3 regions of the Endozoicomonas sp. ALB091 genome follow, and region 3 is predicted to be linked to each of the others. Evidence: predicted binding sites of a transcription regulator. Region 3 holds the regulator's gene; each other region holds the start of a gene.
The links. Region 3 encodes FNR, which switches genes on or off when oxygen is low (the NO sensors DNR and NnrR bind a similar motif). Its sites were predicted from a motif close to TTGATNTANATCAA; they were not measured.
Positions count from the first base shown of each region.

Region 1: the regulator FNR is predicted to act here: its motif matches at 1,598-1,611, upstream of adhP (alcohol dehydrogenase AdhP).
Region 2: the regulator FNR is predicted to act here: its motif matches at 1,237-1,250, upstream of ubiU (ubiquinone anaerobic biosynthesis protein UbiU).

Region 1 is NZ_JBLYNQ010000006.1:241,875-244,148, reverse strand. It holds gene ACO6UX_RS08085 (YkgJ family cysteine cluster protein) at 1-87, shown strand, start outside; gene adhP (alcohol dehydrogenase AdhP) at 390-1,409, opposite strand; gene lamB (maltoporin LamB) at 1,723-2,274, opposite strand, start outside.
Region 2 is NZ_JBLYNQ010000003.1:778,981-781,254, forward strand. It holds gene ACO6UX_RS06335 (U32 family peptidase) at 1-42, opposite strand, end outside; gene ubiU (ubiquinone anaerobic biosynthesis protein UbiU) at 175-1,182, opposite strand; gene thpR (RNA 2',3'-cyclic phosphodiesterase) at 1,500-2,141, opposite strand; gene menE (o-succinylbenzoate--CoA ligase) at 2,265-2,274, opposite strand, start outside.
Region 3 is NZ_JBLYNQ010000017.1:21,265-23,538, reverse strand. It holds gene hemN (oxygen-independent coproporphyrinogen III oxidase) at 1-241, shown strand, start outside; gene fnr (fumarate/nitrate reduction transcriptional regulator Fnr) at 755-1,507, shown strand; gene ACO6UX_RS24055 (adenine phosphoribosyltransferase) at 1,587-2,144, shown strand.

The DNA of each region.
Region 1 (2,274 bases), on a different contig from region 3:
GAACTGGATGCCTATTGTCGTACACGTTTCAAAAACTGGGACAAGCGGCTGGAGAAGTATGAAGTAGAGCGGGCAAAACGACAGTAGTAGACCATTTTGCCCAGGCTAGGGTTATGGCATAAGGGTTATGGCATAAGACAGATGAAAAAGCGTTTTTGGGAACCACAGAGAGCTAGTACATGGTTTCAATGAGTTTGACGGGTTGTTGTGCCTCCGCACTCCGTTCGTCCTGAGCCTGTCGAAGGGCGGAAACCCCAGACTCTGATAGATCGTGCAAAGCACCCTTCGTCCGTGCATCCTGAGCGGAGCCGAAGGACGCTCAGGGTGAACGGAGATTGTACACGTTAAACTCATTGAAACCATGTTAGAGCACTAAGTAATTGAATAAATTACTGGGCCAGTTCCATAACAACACGCCCGGCAATATCACCTTTCTCCATTTCGTCAAAAATCGCGTTGATCTCTTCAAGGGTTCGTTTCTGGATAATCGCCTTCACTTTACCCTGGGCAGCAAACTCCAGGCATTCCTGTAAATCCTTGCGGGTACCTACGATGGAACCAACAACAGAAACGCCGTTGATTACCGTATCGAATATAGGAATGGGCATATCCTCCGGGGGGAGTCCAACCAGTACACAGGTTCCTCCCCTGCGCACGGAGCGATAAGCACTGTCAAAGCCCGCTTTGGAGACTGCCGTACAGACAGTCGCGTGAACACCATTACCCAGCAGCGACTGAATTTTTTCTTCCGGCTGCTCCCGGATAAAGTCGATAAAGTGAGTGGCTCCCAAGTCTAGGGATAACGCTTTCTTTTCCGCCCCGGTATCCACCGCAATCACATTAAGACCCATGGCTACGGCATACTGAACGGCCAGGTGACCAAGCCCGCCCACACCGACAACGGAAACCCAGTCGCCAGGTTTGGTACGGCTGACTTTCAGGGCCTTATACGTGGTAACCCCGGCACAGAACAGGGGGGCGGCATCGACAAAACTGATGTTGTCGGGCACTTTGACCACATAGTCGGCAGCTGCCAGGCAGTATTCGGCATAGCCGCCATCGATGGAATAACCGGCATTGTGCTGGGCAAGGCAGAGTGTTTCTTTGCCTTCCAGACAGTACTCGCAGTAGCCACAGGCGGAATAGAGCCAGGGAATACCTACACGGTCGCCCGGTTTGATATGAGTGATCTGGTCACCAACTTCGGTGACCGTTCCCACACCTTCATGGCCGGGCACCAGTGGCAGTTTTGGTTTAACCGGCCAGTCTCCATGGCAGGCATGAAGATCGGTATGACAGACACCACAGGCATGGATTTTCACCAGTGCATCCCGTGGGCCTGGTTTGGGTAGCGGTAGATCTTCGATGGTAAGCTGATCTTTGAAATGATGAACGACGGCTGCCTTCATGATGGGTTACCTTGTTGTTCCGAATTGATACCTGTTTGGTTTCTTTGTTGCGGGGAGTGTGGAGTGACGCGGTTTTGTGTTTACGGTTGGGATTGGTATGCGTTCCCACGGAGGAGAGGGTGTTGCGGAAGGCCTTAAAAAGCAGGAAACCACAAAGGCACAAAGACACAAAGTTTTTCTGGGCTTACCTGAGCTATGTCAGTCAAATTAAAGAGGCTTTCCTTTGTGCCTTCGTGTCTTTGTGGTTCAAGGCTTTTATATCTTTTGCAACACCCTTAGGACCGTGGGGGCGAGGGGGAACCAATCTAATGGATTAGAACCAGATTTCCATCTGGGCTCCGTAGGTCCAGCCGTCGGATTTGCTTCCATAGGCCTTCATGAGTTGCTGGGCTGAGGTGAAGGTGTCGAAGTATTCGAGGCCTAATGCACTGCAAGTTTCTGGAGACTCACTGCAGGGTTTTTGGACACCCGTGTCAGGACTCGAGGATGAGCTAAACTGCTTATAGCCTTCTGCTTTATCCCACTTTGCATAAGTTGCAAAAACTCGAATTTGGGGCCTTACCCAGTTTCCGAACTGAGGATGAAACTGTTGAGCTAACGTAAATTTCCAGAGATTGCTTTTGAACGTGTTACTACTAAATAAATTCTTCTTCTGACTGCCTGATTCATCAACTTTTGCTTCGAAATTCGAGTGGGCATTTTTTACATGATCGTATCCGAGCTCAATAGTGGTACTGGTTAGATCATTCCAGTTCCACGATGGACGAATACCGGCAGTGACCCAAGTAGACTTTTGACCATTTTGCGGATAGAACGATTTATCGTATTTTACCTCGGTGACACCGACAACGTACATCATATCCAG
Region 2 (2,274 bases), on a different contig from region 3:
TTTAGGCCAGAAGAACAGTAATGGGCCAAGGGTGATTTGCATAGTTTATTCCCTGTCTGCGCCGGGCGTTACCCGAAAACGCGATCTGCCAGCCACAAAGAAAGCAAAGCATGTAAACCTTTATGGCTCGTGTCTTTGTGGTTTAAATCAAAAGAGAGTGTCAAGCAGCTAACATCACTGCCAGGGGCGATTATAGGCACCCAGTGTAGTCTGGCTACCTTCAGACAAACGGGAAAGGCCAGCCATCCAGCGTTCATTGGTGGTAAAACGATCTGGATTGACCTGGTAATGGTCCAGCGCTTCCCGCCAGATTCTCACCACTTCGGCAACATAGGCCGGGCTTCGCTGGCGGCCCTCAATTTTCACCGCACTGATGCCAGACTGATACAGCTGAGGGATCAGATCCAGGGTATTGAGGCTGGTAGGCTCTTCAATGGCATGACTGACCTGATCATTCACCGTAAAGCGCCCCTTGCAGAGGGTTGGATAACCGGCCTGCTCGTGGTGATCAAAACGGTCGATCAACAAACCTCCCAGTCGGGTTTCCATCCCATTGGCCGTTGTCTGCCAGCGCACAGCGGATGCCGGAGAACAGGCACCGGCGGTATTGGGCGATTCCCCTGTCACATAAGAAGAGAGAATGCAGCGCCCTTCGGCCATAATACAAAGACTGCCAAAGGCAAATACTTCCAGCTCCACCGGGCTTTTCTGAGCCAGTCGCTCAACCTGTTTTAACGACAGCACCCTGGGCAGTACTGCGCGTTTGATACCAAAATGATCATGATAAAAAGACAGGCTGGCCTGGTTAGTGGCAGAAGCCTGAACGGAAAGATGAAGATTAAGATCGGGGTATCGCTTGCAGGCATAGTCCAGCACGCTGATATCGGCAGCAATCAGGGCATCGACACCGAAGTCGGCACACATATCCACTGCTTTTTTCCAGCGGTGCCAGTTGGTCGCCTGAGCATAGGTGTTTACCGCAACAAAAAGCCGCACCTTTTTTCCACGGGGATTTTTATCAACGTAGTCCAGTGCCTTCATGGCCCGCTGATCAGAAAAGTTCAGACCGGCAAAATGTCGGGCATTGGTTTCATCACGAAAGCCGATGTATACGGCATCAGCACCATTATCGACAGCGGCTTTCAGGGAAGGAAGGTTACCGGCAGGACACACCAATTCCATAGAGAATTATCCAGTAGTTTTTGCGCAGCATAGCACGCTGAACAAAAAACCGACTTGATACTTATCAAGAAATAGCCAGAAAAACAAGTATCAACACTTAGCACATGGTTTCAATGAGTTTGGCGGGTTGTCATGCCTCCGAACTCCGTTCGTCCTGAGCTTGTCGAAGGGCGGAAACTCAGGACTCTGAGATCGTGCCAAGCACCCTTCGTCCGTGCATCCTGAGCGGAGCCGAAGGGCGCTCAGGGTGAACGGAGATTGTATACGTCAAACTCATTGAAGCCATGTACCAGGCAACCATCTACTCATCAGTGTTTTCATGCACTAATAGCAAGAGGCAACAACGGAAAAGCATGGAGAGATTTATATCGCGTTCCCATTGCAGTGTTCTCACTTTCCAGTAATACCACCTCACCCACCGTCACCCGGAAGCTGGGAAGGTTAAAATACTGACTATGGGTGACATACCTTGGTCGTTTAAACCGCCCCAGGGTTACGTGGGGGCGAAAATTCCGGGTTTCAGCACTGAAGCCTGACTGCACTGCTGCCTGCTCACAGATATCAGCTAGCCGTTTTAACTCCTGTCCTGAATGCATCTCCAGAGCCAGCACCCGGGGGTTTCGCCCATTTGGAAAGAAACGAAAACAACCGGTCATACTGTCAAAGGTATGGTAGTCCGCCAGATCATTTTCAAGATTGCTGATTAACTGCTGTAACTGTTGGGGGGAGCTATTGCCCAGGAATTTAAGGGTAATGTGCTGCTGCTGGGGAGCTACCCAGCGCAAGTCATGAACATGACCTTCACCGGCTCGATGAATGGCTTTCTTATGCAGCGTTGCAGCAAGTTCAAGAGGAAGTTTTACAGCCAGAAAAGCCCTGACTGGGGAATTATGGGACAGCGCCTCATCAAAAGAGGTCCGGGCGCTGGAAGCGTTGTAGCTAATGGGGTTATTTTTCATATTATTCTAACTTCAACGTCTGACTGCTAAATTCAAACCAATTGCGCCCTGCAATTTGGTTTGGCTAAGTTTGTTGAACCTAGTCTAGTACATTGTTGGCAGAAATCTGCCTGTATCGTCGTATTATTCCAAA
Region 3 (2,274 bases):
CAAACTGAACTTCAGCGATATTGAACAGCGGTTTGATATTCAATTCAGGGATTACTTCCGGGATGAGCTGGCAAGGCTGGAGCCGATGAGGGCAGACGGCCTGATCAGTCTCAATAGCGATGGCTTGCTGGAAGTACTGCCAAAGGGAACACTGCTGATCCGTAACATCTGTATGCAGTTCGACCACTATCTCCATCAACCGGAGATGAAAGAGAAGACGCTCTTCTCAAAGGTTATCTGAGTAACACTCCGGAGCAATCACCAGGCTCCGGAGCCCCTCTCCCGCCAGTACCGACAACGACTGATCATCCCGCACAGAACCGAAACCTCTCTGCAGCTCACCGGTTTATCAGAAAAAAACTGAAACTGACGACGACTTGCCACCACTATCACATTGATTTACTTGAAACATAAGTGCAAAATCTGCCATGTCCGTTAAATACCACGAACGAAAATTTAATCCTGTGACATAAGACAATGTCAGATTGATTTTCAGGGATAAAGACACACAACCACCAGGAGCCATGACCATACCATGATCAGGGTCAGCCCTGAGCTTGATAGATGACACGGCAGATGAGAGCTCACCGGAACCACCGCAGTTTATGACGCATTGCTGAAGCAGCACCAAACCCCTACCCTGGGTCTGCCCGGTTGCGTACATACCTGATTTACACTCCGGTAACACTTTTCATACACTTGGTTTTCCATAAACAGTGTCGAATTTCGCCAAATACGACTTTGAGGCCTCTCAATGACGTCAAAGCCCAACGTCCGACAGCCGAGCCATGTGGCCTGCAGAGACTGCAGCCTCAGCTCACTGTGCCTGCCACTGGCACTGAGCATTAAGGATATCGATCAGCTGGATCACATTATCAAGCGTGGGCGTCCTTTGAAAAAAGGCGAACACCTGTTTCTGGAAGGTGACCCCTTTACCAGTGTCTTTGCTGTTCGCTCAGGGGCTCTCAAAACCTACACAGCGACCAATGAAGGTGAGGAACAAATCACCGGATTTTACCTGCCCAGCGAAATTCTTGGCCTGAGCGGTATGGATACGGATACCTATCCGGTGTCGGCCCAGGCGATGGAAACCACCATGATCTGCGAGATTCCTTTTGAGCAACTGGAAACCCTTTCCGATCAATTCCCGGAATTGCGCCGACATCTGATGCGCCTGATGAGCAAGCGTATCCGTGAAGACCAGCAAATGATGATGCTGCTGTCCAAGAAAAACGCCGATGAACGTATTGCCACCTTCCTGATTAACCTGGCCAGCCGTTTTCGTCGCCGGGGTTTTTCTTCCCAGTCGTTCCGTCTGTCCATGTCGAGAAATGAGATGGGGAACTACCTGGGTCTGGCGGTAGAAACGGTTAGTCGTGTATTTACCCGATTCCAGAAAAACGGCCTGATCTCCGCCGTGGGCAAGGAAATCGAAATTCGCAACTCGGTTGAACTCTGTGCCCTGGCCGGGGGAAAAACACTGGAACCGATTGCTACCAACGCCTGACTTTATCCTCTAAAGAAGCTACCCTTTGAGGTGGCTTCTTCCTTTTTATCCATTGACTGACAGCGGCATGCTCCCTCCCATGCATACAAACGAATGTTCATCCGTTCAGGAATATCTGCGAACGCAAATCAGAACCATCGCGGACTGGCCCCATGAAGGCATCCTGTTTCGGGATATCACCACACTGTTTGAAAACCCGGAAGCCTGGCGTAAGGCCGTGGATGTCATGGTTCAGCGTTATGAGAACCAGACTTTTGATCGCATTGGCGCGCTTGATGCCCGCGGTTTCCTGCTTGGCTCGACACTGTCCTATATCATGAACAAGCCGCTGGCACTGTTTCGCAAGAAAGGCAAACTGCCAGGCAAAACCCTCAGTGTCGAGTATGACCTTGAATATGGCAAAGCCGTACTGGAAATGCATGAAGACACCATTAAGGCCGGTGAAAAAATTCTGTTAGTGGATGACCTTATCGCCACCGGAGGCACACTGCTGGCTGGGGATCAGTTGATTCGACAAGCAGGAGCCAGCACACTGGAAGCTGCAGCTATCATCAATCTGCCAGACCTCAAGGGCGCTGACAGACTCAATGCGGCGGGCATTCCAACCTATGCCCTGTGCAATTTTGCCGGTGAGTAAAACCACCCTCAGTTCAGAATTTCAGGGATGATACGATATGTCTCTTAGATCCAGGGTTAATGTCTGGATCTGAGAGCCCCTCCCGCAGTTACAGGACGCACAGACCGGGATCTACCCGGGAAAAGGACTT